2 regions of the Mycobacterium antarcticum genome follow, and region 2 is predicted to be linked to the other one. Evidence: predicted binding sites of a transcription regulator. Region 2 holds the regulator's gene; the other holds the start of a gene.
What was found. The regulator HspR, encoded in region 2, represses chaperone genes until heat shock. The targets are predictions, from matches to a motif close to ANNTGAGTNNNNNNNACTCANNT.

Region 1: lon (endopeptidase La) is a predicted target of HspR. The motif match lies at 4,949-4,971, and genes of this name have one in related genera.

What each region holds. Positions count from the first base shown of each region.
Region 1 is NZ_AP027291.1:2,678,734-2,684,982, reverse strand. Features, by position in the region: gene QUE68_RS13245 (helicase HerA domain-containing protein) at 1-608, opposite strand, end outside; gene QUE68_RS13240 (hypothetical protein) at 608-1,258, opposite strand; gene QUE68_RS13235 (HhH-GDP family DNA glycosylase) at 1,468-2,115, opposite strand; gene QUE68_RS13230 (TfoX/Sxy family protein) at 2,154-2,486, opposite strand; gene lon (endopeptidase La) at 2,614-4,935, opposite strand; gene QUE68_RS13220 (SDR family oxidoreductase) at 5,063-5,764, shown strand; gene QUE68_RS13215 (SulP family inorganic anion transporter) at 5,777-6,249, opposite strand, start outside.
Region 2 is NZ_AP027291.1:5,346,967-5,353,215, reverse strand. Features, by position in the region: gene dnaJ (molecular chaperone DnaJ) at 1-1,105, shown strand, start outside; gene QUE68_RS26115 (heat shock protein transcriptional repressor HspR) at 1,105-1,506, shown strand; gene QUE68_RS26110 (aldose 1-epimerase) at 1,520-2,422, opposite strand; gene QUE68_RS26105 (FAD-binding oxidoreductase) at 2,441-3,607, opposite strand; gene QUE68_RS26100 (GAP family protein) at 3,643-4,293, opposite strand; gene QUE68_RS26095 (ClpP family protease) at 4,426-5,037, shown strand; gene QUE68_RS26090 (ClpP family protease) at 5,034-5,624, shown strand; gene QUE68_RS26085 (helix-turn-helix domain-containing protein) at 5,621-5,938, opposite strand.

The DNA.
Region 1 (6,249 bases), 2.7 Mb from region 2:
TCCTCGGCAGAGTTGAGATACGCCTGCCCGACGTCCTGGACGTCGAAGTCCAGTGCCCCGGACAGCACCAGCGCGCGAAGGGTGTGGCGCGTCTGTCCGACCGTCGCCGGGTCTGCGGTGCGCAGCGCGTTGACGAACGAGGTCAACACCTCGGGGGTCAGGGGGTCGTCGCCGATGATGGCCTTGCGGTCCACCCGGGACACGTGCGCCACCGAGCACAGCTGGTAGAGCAGCTCCTTGAGCTGCGTCTCCCGGCCCTTGGCGGGTCGGTTCAAACTGCGAAGGATGCTGCTGCGAGCGGACTCCCAGAAGCTGGTGGCGTCGAGTAGCTCGACGACGAAGAAGAATCCGCCGGCGTCCTGGACCCGTTCGCGCACCTGCCCGAGCAGGTGGGTCTTTCCCGAACCGGCCGGGCCCTGCACGACGACGCCGAGCGGGCTGGACTGCTGCTCGCGGCCGGCGTCGCCGAACGCGGACATCACCTCGTCGAGGGCCTTGTCGTTGAAGCCGGGCACGTGCAGAGCGCCTTGGGCGTGCCACAGGTCGTCGGCGGTCGGCGCCCACGACAGCCGCAATGAGCTCAGGGCCTCCCTCTCGCGTGGATCCATCAGATCTCGATCGCAATGAGGTGCTTGGCCTGGTCGCCGATCGACACGGCGGCGGCGTGATCCTCGGCGGTCAACGTCTTCTGGTTCTCCTCGGGCACGAGGCTGACCCCCGGGATGCGGTACATCCGGGTCAGCGCGGCATCCAGGTCGTGCCGCGACACCTCCAAGAGGTCCTGCCGCAGCCGGACCAGGTCGACCCAACCACCCGAGCGCGCCGCCAGTCGGACGTAGGCCGCGCGCACCTTCTCCTCCACCTCGTCACCCAGGACGTCGGGTTCGCCGGCCAGCGCGTTGTCGTCGAGCGGGAAGAAGACCTCGCCGGGCTTGAGACCCTCGCGGTCGAAGTAGCGGCGGAGTGCGCGCAGGACGGTGTAGAGCGCCTTGCCCTGACCCTTCGACTGTGCAGGCACCTCGGCACCGATGATCGCCGCGCACGTCGCCCAGCCCCGGTCGGTCAGCTCCAACACCATCGCGCGGTTCTCCGTCGAGACCTCGATCAGGCCGCGCCGGACCAGCTCGTCACGGTCCTGCTTCTTCAATTCTGGCCCCAGCGCTGCGAGTTCGGGATTGCGGACGGCTCGCGCCTCGGCCATCAGAACGAGCAGCACGGCCTGCTTGGTGCCGGTCAGTTCCTCGGGGTCGACGATCACGGCAGGTTCCCTTCATCGCTTTCTCTTCTTGGATAGCAGGCGTTCGATGACGGCGAGCACCCGCGGCGGTGACCCCTTCGAGCCTGACGACCTGGCGGGAGGGGAGATGCGCCAACGACAGCGGTTCCCCGCATGCCACTGAGCTCACGCGACCCCCTGCACCGTTGGGTGCCCATTGTGTCCTACGCCTCGGCCGCGCGTGTCGGGCGTCAGCCGGTCACGGCGGCCCGCACGTCATCGTCGAGGGCGGCGCGCACCAGCGCCGCGGCCAGTTGGGCGTTGCCGCCCGTGGCGAGCCGGCTCAACTCCTGCGGATCGGTCGGCAGGCCGAGGCGCTTCGCGGCATCCAGGGCACGGTCGTCGAAGCGCGGCCGAACCCACGTCCAGGTGTCCTGCACCTCACGCAGGAAGATGTCGGCGCCCGTCGCGCCAATGCCCTTGAAGCGCTGAAGCAGCGTGGCCGCCTTGGCAGCGTCCCCGTCGGCGGCCTCGGCCAACTTGCGTAGGTCGCCGTCGAAGTCGTCGCGGACCAGCCGCGCCATCTCGACCAGCCGCGTCGCCGAACTCTCGTCGTAGCGGGCATAGCTCGCGCGGCCGAAGGCGTCGATCATCGTCTGGCGCTCGGCGTCGAGCACGGCGTCGGGCGTGCGGAGACCGGCGTGGAACAGCTCGCGAGCGGCCTCGACCGCGATGCCCGCATCGATCGGCTTGCTGGCCAGCATGCACAGCACCAGCAACTGGAACAGCGGCATCGGCGTGTCCTTCATCGTGATACCTGCCTCGTCGGCGTAGGTCTTACCCGCCACCTTGAGGAGTCGATTCGCGGTGTCGTTCTGGCTGGAGTCGCTGGTGGCCATGGCGCGGTGATACCCGGTGGCGGCGACGGGAAACGCCGCTACTTGGCGGGCAGGCTGGAGGCGTAGGCGGTACCGCGGTCGACCCAGGCACCCAGGCGGCGCGTAGTCGTCAGCCCGTCGGTGGTCACCCTGATCCAGCCTCGGGTCTCCTTGCCGCCCATGATCATTGGTTCGACGTGGTCGCGTGCGGTCAGTGCGTCGGTCTGCTCGGCGGGGACGCGAACCATCAACCCACCGCTACCGCTGACGCACACCGCCATGTTGCCCCCGACGAGGAACGCCAGCCCGCCGAACATCCGCTTCTCCTCGACCCCACCCACGGCGGCGAAGAGTTCACGGACGCGGTTGGCCAGCTCCTCGTCGTAGGCCATGCCTCGAGGTTCTCACGTCGCCGGCGTCCAGCCCAGCTTCTCCGCTCCTCTGCTTCTGCGCGAGCAGACGCAAAGGGCCCTGAAACCGACTCGATCAGGGCCCTTTGCGTCTGCTCGCGGTCGTGTGTCAGGCCGCGACGGTGGCTGCCGCCTCCGCCGGCTCCAACGCCTGGGCGACGATGTCGGCGACGTCGGTCATCGGCTTCACCTCCAGCGCGTCGAGCACCTCGGCCGGGACGTCGTCCAGATCGGCCTCGTTGCGCTGCGGGATGAACACCGTCTTCAGGCCGGCCCGCTGGGCAGCGAGCAGCTTCTGCTTCACCCCACCAATCGGCAGCACCCGACCGTTCAGCGTGACCTCACCGGTCATGCCGACATCGGAGCGGACCTTCCGCCCGGTGGCCATCGACACCAGGGCCGTGACCATCGTGACACCTGCCGACGGACCGTCCTTCGGCACCGCACCCGCGGGGAAGTGGACGTGGATCTGCCGATCCAACGCTGCACGGTCGACGCCCAACTGCTCGGCGTGCGCCTTGACGTAGGACAGCGCGATCTGCGCCGACTCCTTCATCACGTCACCCAGCTGACCGGTCAACTGCAGGCCGGCGTCCCCGTCGTTGGCGTTCGCCTCGATGAAGAGCACGTCACCACCGAGCCCCGTGACGGCCAGACCGGTCGCCACGCCGGGCACCGCGGTCCGTTCCTCGGACTCCGGCGTGAAGCGCGGACGGCCAAGGTAGTCAACGAGATCGGGCTCATCGATCACCAATGGTTCGTCAGCTTTGGCCAACCTGGTAGTGGCCTTGCGCAACGCCTTGGCCAGCAAGCGCTCGAACTGACGCATACCGGGCTCGCGGGTGTAGTCGGCCGCGATCTTCCGCAACGCGACATCCGTCACCTCGACTTCCTCAGCGGTCAGCGCCGCCCGCTCCCGCTGCCGCGGCAGCAGGAAGTCACGCGCGATGGCCACCTTGTCGTCTTCGGTGTAGCCGTCGATCTGCACCAGTTCCATCCGGTCCAGCAGCGCCGACGGGATGTTCTCGATCACGTTGGCCGTGGCCAGGAAGACCACGTCCGACAGGTCCAGATCCAGATCCAGGTAGTGGTCGCGGAACGTGTGGTTTTGCGCGGGGTCCAGGACCTCGAGCAGCGCCGCACTCGGATCGCCGCGGTAGTCGGAACCCACCTTGTCGATCTCGTCCAGCAGCACGACGGGGTTCATCGAGCCCGCCTCGCCGATCGCCCGGACCAGCCGACCCGGCAGCGCGCCGACGTAGGTGCGCCGGTGACCGCGGATCTCCGCCTCGTCGCGCACGCCACCCAAGGCGACGCGCACGAACTTGCGGCCCAGCGCCCGCGCCACGCTCTCACCGAGCGAGGTCTTGCCCACGCCGGGAGGGCCGGCCAGCACCATCACGGCGCCCGAACCACGGCCCCCGACGACCTGCAGCCCCCGCTGGGTACGACGGGCGCGCACGGCCAGGTACTCGACGATGCGATCCTTCACGTCGTCGAGCCCGTGGTGATCGGCGTCCAGGATCTCCCGGGCCGACGCCAGATCGGTCGAGTCCTCGGTCGTGACGTTCCACGGCAGGTCGAGCACGGTGTCCAACCAGGTCCGGATCCAGCCGCCCTCGGGGCTCTGCTCGCTAGAGCGTTCCAGCTTGCCCACCTCGCGCAGCGCGGCCTCGCGCACCTTCTCGGGCAGATCGGCGGCCTCGACACGGGCGCGGTAGTCGTCGGACCCGTCGGGTTCGCCCTCGCCGAGCTCCTTGCGAATCGCGGCCAGCTGTTGGCGCAGCAGGAACTCCTTCTGCGTCTTCTCCATGCCGCTGCGGACGTCGTCGGCGATCTTGTCGTTCACCTCCGTCTCGGCGAGGTGTTCGGCGGTCACGTCGATCAATAGCCGCAGCCGCTGCCCCACGTCCTCGGTCTCCAGCAGCTCGCGCTTCTGGACGTCGGTGAGGTACGACGCGTAGCCGGCGGTGTCGGCGAGCGCAGACGGGTCGCTGATCTTGTTGACCACGTCGACGATCTGCCATGCCTCGCGGCGCTGAAGCATCGCCAGCAGGAGTTTCTTGTATTCGGCGGCGAGCGCCTTGGTCTCGTCGGTCGGTTCGACCTCGGTCGCCTCGGTGACCTCCACCCACAGTGCCGCGCCGGGTCCGGTGGTCCCGGAGCCGATGTGGGCCCGACGCTCACCGCGGACGACGGCGGCGGCACCACCACCGGGGATGCGGCCCACCTGCACGATCGACGCGATCACGCCGTAGGTGGGGTAGCGGTCTTCGAGGCGCGGCGCGATCAACAGCTTGCCGCTCTCGCTGGCCTGTGCGGCGTCGACCGCGGTCCTGGCGGCGTCGTCCAGTTCGACCGGAACGACCATCCCGGGCAGCACGATCGGCTCGCTGACGAAGAGCACGGGCACTGCGATGCTTTCAGACATGTGACTCCTTCAAAGTTCAGCCTGATGCGCTCAACCCTGGGCCAGTGCGGTTTGTTCCCCGGTTCCTCGGCGGCCGCGCGCTGTGGTGACTGGGAATACGGGTGCGGGATCGATGGTCGTAGTTCGGATGACCACACCAGTTCAGCTCGAGAAGGTCGTGGCGATCACCGGAGCCAGTAGCGGCATCGGGGAGGCGACCGCCCGGCTGTTGGCGGGGCGGGGAGCCAGGGTGGTGCTCGGAGCGCGCCGGGCCGATCGCTTGGACCGCCTCGCCTCCGAGCTGCGGCAGCGGGGTGCCCACGTGCTCGTCGAGCCGACGGACGTGACCCGACGACCCGATCTGGAGCGACTCGTCAGCCGGGCGGTGGACGAGTTCGGCAGGCTCGACGTGCTCGTCTCCAACGCCGGCATCGCGCACCTTGGCCCGGTGATCGACGGCGATGTCGACGGCTGGTCGACGATGATCGACGTCAACCTCCGCGGCGTGCTCTACGGCGTCGCCGCCGCCATGCCGGTGTTCCAACGCCAGGGCAGCGGCCACTTCGTCACGACGGTCTCGACGGCCGGCCTCAAGATCGTGCCCACGATGGCCGCCTATGCGGCGACGAAGAACGCCGTGCGCACCTTCATGGAGGCGCTCCGCCAAGAGTCCACCGACGGTGTGGTGCGCACGACCTCGATCTCTCCGGGGTACGTCCGCACTGAACTCCACACCCAAGACTTCGGCATCCCGGCCGACGCCGTCGCGAGAGCCATCGCCTTCGCGATCGAGCAGCCGCCCGACGTCGAGATCGGCGACATCACCATCCGCCCCACCGTTCAGGGTTAGCGGCCACGCGCGTCACGCGGGGTTCGCCGCCAGCTCGAAGGAGTCGACGCCGGTGGTCGTGATGCGCAGGACGACCGCGCTGGCGATGTCGTAGAACACCCCGAAGACCTCGAGCGTCCCTCGCCGGTGCGGGTCGACGACGAGCGGATGACGGACGAGGGTCTCGACCTGCAGCGCCACATTGACCATGCTCAACTGATCCACCGGACCGAAGCCGGCCTCGGCTGCCGCGCGGGCCACCGGGTGGTCGCCGCCGTCGAACGCCCCGAGGGTGGGATTGCCGTACGCCAGCCAGGTCGACAGGTGCTGCTCACCGGGGCTGCGCGGCGCCTTGCCCCCGAGCAGGGTGTGCATTGCCCCGCAGCTGGAGTGCCCACACACCACGATCGACGAGACGTCGAGCTTCTCGACCGCGAACGCGATGGCAGCCTCCACCGACGGATCCCGATGATCGGCCGGCACCAGGTTTCCGACGTTGCGCACCG
Region 2 (6,249 bases):
GATCAAGTCCGTCGCACGCAAGTTGATGGCCGAGAACCATCCCGACCGCAATCCGAACGACCCGGTGGCCGAGGAGCGGTACAAGGCCGTGGGCGAGGCCAAGGACGTCCTCCTGGACAAGGCCAAGCGCAAGGAGTACGACGAGACTCGTCGGCTCTTCGCCAACGGCGGCGGTCGCCGATACAGCGGTGGCGGCGGTGGCGGTAACTTCGGCGGATTCGGCGGCGACGGAGCCGAATTCAACCTCGGCGATCTGTTCGACGCCGCTCCGCAGTCGGGCGGGGCCAACATCGGCGACCTGTTCGGCGGCCTCTTCGGCCGGGGCGCACAGCAGCCACGGCCCAGCCGTCCGCGGCGCGGCAACGACCTGGAGACCGAGACGGAACTGTCGTTCCTCGAGGCCACCAAGGGCGTCGCCATGCCGCTGCGGCTGACCAGCCCCGCGCCGTGCACCAACTGCCACGGCAGCGGCGCGCGTCCGGGCACCAGCCCGAAGGTGTGCCCGAGCTGCAACGGCGCCGGCGTCATCAACCGCAATCAGGGCGCCTTCGGGTTCTCCGAGCCGTGCACCGAATGCCGGGGCAGCGGCTCGATCATCGAGGATCCGTGCGACGAGTGCCGCGGCACGGGAGTGACGACCCGCACGCGCACCATCAACGTGCGGATCCCACCCGGTGTCGAAGACGGTCAGCGCATCCGCCTCGCGGGTCAGGGCGAAGCCGGTCTCCGCGGCGCCCCCTCGGGGGATCTGTTCGTGACCGTGCACGTGCGCCCGGACAAGGTGTTCGGCCGCAACGGTGACGACCTCACCGTGACGGTACCGGTCAGCTTCCACGAATTGGCGCTGGGCGCAACGCTTTCCGTGCCGACGCTGGAGGGCAAGGTCGGGGTCCGGGTACCCAAGGGCACCTCCGACGGTCGAATCCTGCGGGTGCGGGGCAGGGGCGTCCCCAAGCGCGCAGGCGGTCACGGCGACCTGTTGGTCACCGTGAAGGTCGCGGTTCCGCCGAACCTCGAGGGTGAGGCGGCCGAGGCACTCGAGGCCTACGCGAAGGCGGAGCGGGCCGCCGGGTTCGACCCGCGGGCCGGATGGACGGGCGCGTGATGGGCGCCGGCAACCACGAGGAGACCGCCCGCGGCTTCCTGATCTCGGTGGCCGCCGAGCTCGCCGGCATGCACGCGCAGACGCTGCGGACGTACGACCGGCTCGGGCTGGTCAGTCCGCAGCGCAGTTCGGGGGGCGGGCGCCGATACTCCCAGCACGACGTCGACCTGCTCCGCGAGGTGCAGCGGCTGTCCCAGGACGAGGGCGTCAACCTGGCCGGGATCAAGCGCATCATCGAGCTGACCAATCAGGTCGAGGCTTTGCGGTCGCGGATGAGTGAGATGGCCGACGAGTTGGATCGGCTGCGCGCCAATCAGCGGCGCGACGTCGCGGTGGTGCCGAAGAGCACGGCGCTGGTGGTGTGGCAGCCCCGATCCGTCCGCCGTCGGCGTCAGGAGTAGCAGGCGCCGTCGCTTAGGTGACCTTCACGGAGAACACTGCCGATTCCGGCCTGCCCGCGACGGCGAAGCGGTAATTGCCGCGGCGCAACGCATCCGTGGGCGCCGCCATCGGTTCGATCGCGACGATGTCGTCGCTGCTCGGCGCGAAGAGTTGGGCGGCGGGGTAGCCCTTGACGAACGTGAGCTCCACGCGTCGGTCGCCACCCGACAGGGTGAACCGCGCGCCGGCGGGCACCTGATCGAAGCCATCGTCGTACACGTCGGCACCCAGCGGTTCGGCGGAACCGATCCAGTCTTCGTGCGCGCCCGTCGGGATGCCCCAGTTGTCCACCGGTAGATGCCGCATCGTCGGGGTCTCCAGCAGCCAGTCCGAGCGCGGGACGCCGGGCACCGTCAGGTACGGGTGGTACCCGAAGCACAGCGGCACTGATGCGGCGGTCGTCGGCATCACCGTGGTCTCGATGGTCAGGGTGCGGTCGGTGAGCGTCGCCTTCTGCGTGAGGACATGGGGAAACGGGAACGACGCGAGCAGCCGCGGCTTGCCGCCGTAGTCGAGGACGGCCGTCAGGGAATGGGCCGAACGCTCCGTGACGAGCCAGCCGGGGTAGGCGGCCAGCACGCCGTGGATCGGCACGCCGTGTTCGTCGGTCCGCACGCCGCCGGTGCCGGGCGTGAGCGTGACGACGGCGCCGTTGATCCCATACTTGCTGGCGCTCAACCGGTTTGCCCACGGATACAGGATTGGTATGCCCATCGTCTTACCCGCGGTGATGTAGGCATCGAGGCCGCGGCGCTGACCGAGAAACTCGTGGTCGCCATCGCGGAGCGACGTGGCCACCATCCCCGCCAGCGGCACGAAGGTGGCGGTCACCGAGGATGACGGGTCGGTCAGCGTGATGGCTTCGAACTCGGACATCCGGAGATTCTGTCACGCTCAACTGGCGAGTGGATCGTGTTGGATGCCGAGCGGATCGGCACCCCTGGCGATCAGCGCCGCCTTCGTGGCCGTCACCATCTGCGGTCCGCCGCACACCAGGATCTGGCGGTCGCCCCATGCCCCGTACCTCGTCACCACCTCGGGCAGCGTGCCGGTCTGGCGGACGTGCAGACCGCGTGGCGGAGTCACGGCCGGGTAATCGGCCGCCCACGGCGGATCGGTGGAGTACTCCGACACCGGGGTCACCGACAGCCACGGGTTGGTCGCCGCGACCTGCCACAGCGTCTTCAAGTCGTAGAGATCGCAGGGGAACCTAGCGCCGAAGAACAGGTGCACGCGCGGGTTCACCCCGAAGCGGCTCAGGTCCATGATGATCGACCGCAGCGGGGCGAGACCCGTCCCACCGGCCACCATCAGCACGTCACCGCCGTCGCGGTCGACGTGCATCGCGCCGTGCGGGTTGGACAGTCGCCACCGGTCGCCCGGCTTGGTCTCGCCGACGATGGCGGTGCTGACCATGCCGCCGGCCACCGAGCGCACGTGGAACTCGATGGCGCCACCGCGGTCGGCCGGGATCGACGGGCTCAGATACCGCCAGCGACGTGGCCATTGCGGCACCTGGACGGTGACGTACTGGCCGGGATGGAAGTACAGCGGATCGTCCAGCTGCAACCGGATCACCGAGACGTCGCGGGTGACCCGCAGGTGTTCGATCACCGTACCGTCGTGAAACGGTGGCCCCTTCTCGGCGTCCGCGGCACCCCGCATGATGCCGACGAACAACTGGACGGCCTGCTGGGCAGTGTCGGCGAGCCGATCGTCCCACTCGTCGATCAGGTGGCTGCGCAACGTAGTGATCAGCGCGTCCTGCATGCTGTCGTAATGCCGTTGCACGACACCGTATTTGCGGTGATCCCGACCCAGTTGAGCCAGGAACGCGACGGGTTCCTCGGCGCGCTGCTCGACCAGCTCGCCGAGGAGCCAGGTCATGGCCGTCGCGAACGCGGTGCGCTGATGATTCAGATCGGGTGGGAACAGATCGCGAACCGCGGTGTCGATGGCGAACCATCGGGTGTAGAACCGGCGGATCAGCTCGTCGGAACCGGCCCCGGGGTCGACCGCGGCGCGCAGCGTCGCAAGCGCATCACGGTCGTCGAGTCCCACGCCCTCGATCTTAGGCGCTGAGCCGTGGAGTCCGACTACAGCCCGTGAATCCCCTTGTACAGCACTAGAAGTCCGAGAACGACGAGGATCCCGGCGACCAGAGTCGCGTGCTGGGCCTCCATCCAGTCCTTGAGTCGGGCCAAGGGCTGATCCAGCCGGTCGCCGGTCACCGCATACGCCAGGATGGGCAGCACGACGGTGGACGACGCGATGAGGACGTAGTACAGCACGCCGAGCGTCGCACCGGTGCGGCCCAGGCCCTCGGTGCCGATCGCCAGGCCGGCCGCGGCGCACATGAACAGGACCTTCGGGTTGACGACGACCAGGACCATCGCGGTGAGGAAGGCGCGCGGCGGGGTGATCTTCGCGAAACCGCTCATCCACTTCGGTGCGTGCTCGGCCCGGTGGCGGGTCAGCCACTTGTAGACGCCGAACGCGATGAGCGCCGCGCCCGCGACGATGCGGACGTACGACGCCCATCCCGGCGGCCTGTCCAGACCCCCGCCGAGCAGGTTCGATACCTCGACGAAGAGCTGCGTGAGTGCGGTCAGCCCGACGACCCAGCCGACCAGGAAGGCCAACCCCGTCGGCCGGGGCCGGGGTGAGTGCAGCACGAGGACCGCCGGGATGATCGACAGCGGCGACAGGGCGACCACGAGGGCCAGGGGGATCAGTTCGGCCAACATCGCGGTAAAGGTAACAAGATCGGGTGAACGTGCGTCGACTTTCGCGAGGCCGCACCCGTTCCGCACGCTGGGCCGTTCTGCTCAGAGCAGCGTGGGCAGCGAAAGGTGCTGACGCCAAGGCATCGTCGATGCATGACCGACGACAAACCGCCTCAGTTCCATCAGCAACTGCGGGACAACCTCCTACGTCAGCGTGTGCTCGTGCTGGACGGCCCGCTCGACGACGACAACGGGACCGTCCTGGCGACACAGCTACTCGCGCTCGCCACCGAGGACGCCCAGCAGGACATCGCGCTGTGGATTCACTCACCGGGCGGATCGGTGCCCTCGATGCTCGCCATCCGGGACGTGATGCGGTTGGTGCCGTGCGACGTGTCGACTCTCGCGCTCGGATTGGCGTGCAGTGCAGGTCAGTTCCTGCTGTCGGCGGGGACACGGGGCAAGCGCTTCGCGCTCCCGCACGCGCGCATCCTGATGCACCAGGGCTCGGCGGGCATCGCCGGTTCGGCGGTCGAGGTGGAAGTCCAGGCCGACGACCTGCGGCATACCCGAGACACCGTGCTGCGGATCATCGCCGACGACACCGGGCAGGACGTCGAGCGCATCTTCACCGACTCGCTGCACGATCGCTGGTTCACCGCAGAGCAGGCGCGTACCTACGGGTTCGTCGACCACGTCGTCGAGCAGTTCACCCAGGTCGTGCCGAATCGCGAGCGGCAGTTCGGAATCGGGGCGCCCGCATGAGCAGCTACACGATTCCCAACGTGCTGGTGCGCAACGCCGCGGGCGAGCGGATCATGGACGTCTACTCGCATCTGCTCACGGAGCGGATCGTCTATCTGGGCACGGCGATCGACTCCGGCGTCGCCAACGCTCTCATCGCGCAACTGTTGCACCTGGAGGCCGACAACCCGGAGCAGGAGATCAGTCTCTACATCAACTCCGAGGGTGGCGACCTCGCAGCGATGCTGGCGATCTACGACACCATGCGGTTCGTGCGGGCACCGGTAGCCACGACGTGCATCGGGCAGGCCGTGGCGGCAGGCGCGGTGCTGCTCGCGGCGGGCGCGCCGGGCCGGCGAGCGGTGTTGCCGCATTCGAGGGTGGTGCTCCATCAGCCGGCGGCGCAGGGCCGCGGCACCATCCCCGATCTGATCCTGCAGGCGGACGAGGTGGTTCGGGTCCGAAACCAACTCGAGGCGATCCTGGCCCGGCACACCGGACGGACCGTCGAGGAATTGCGCCACGACACCGATCGCGACCGCGTATTCGACGCAGACGGCGCGGTGGCGTACGGCCTCGCCGATCGCCTACTCGACCAGCGGGCCTAAGCCGCCATCAGCATCGGGCCCGCCGACCGGCGGGTGGTCGGCCGGCTCAGGTCGGCCGAGATGCCACCGAGTAAACGGGCGAGCTCGATGCCGAGCGCCCCGGACACCGCGGCGATCATCTCGCTCGACGGCTCCTTGCGGCCACGCTCGATCTCGGAGAGGTACTGCGGTGAGATGCCCGCCCGCTCGGCGACGTCGACCAGTCGGCGGCCCTGATGCTCGCGGGTCACGCGCAGTCTCCGACCGAGGGCCTCGCGCCACAATGGGTCCGGCTGTTGCCGTCGGTCGCGGGGGATGTGGATGATCTCGCCCATGGCGACATCATCGCCGAACGATGCGGTCGGCGGAAGGGTGTTCGCTCAGGACGTATCACGACACCCGGCAGATGACGAGGTAGCTGACTTCTTGCATGGCCGCGACGGAGCCTGCCTGCCCTGTTACGTTGTGCTCGCCGCCAGGTGTCGGCCCGTAGTTCGAGAAGGGCGCACGACCGACCATGAAGGTGACCGACTTCCCGGGAAGGCCCGCCGCTCCGCCACCGGATGACCTGGGACGCAGCCGAATGCCTCACTCCCCGTGTGGGTCTGGTGTTGGGGCGATCGCTGCGACGGCAGCATGGCCCGGG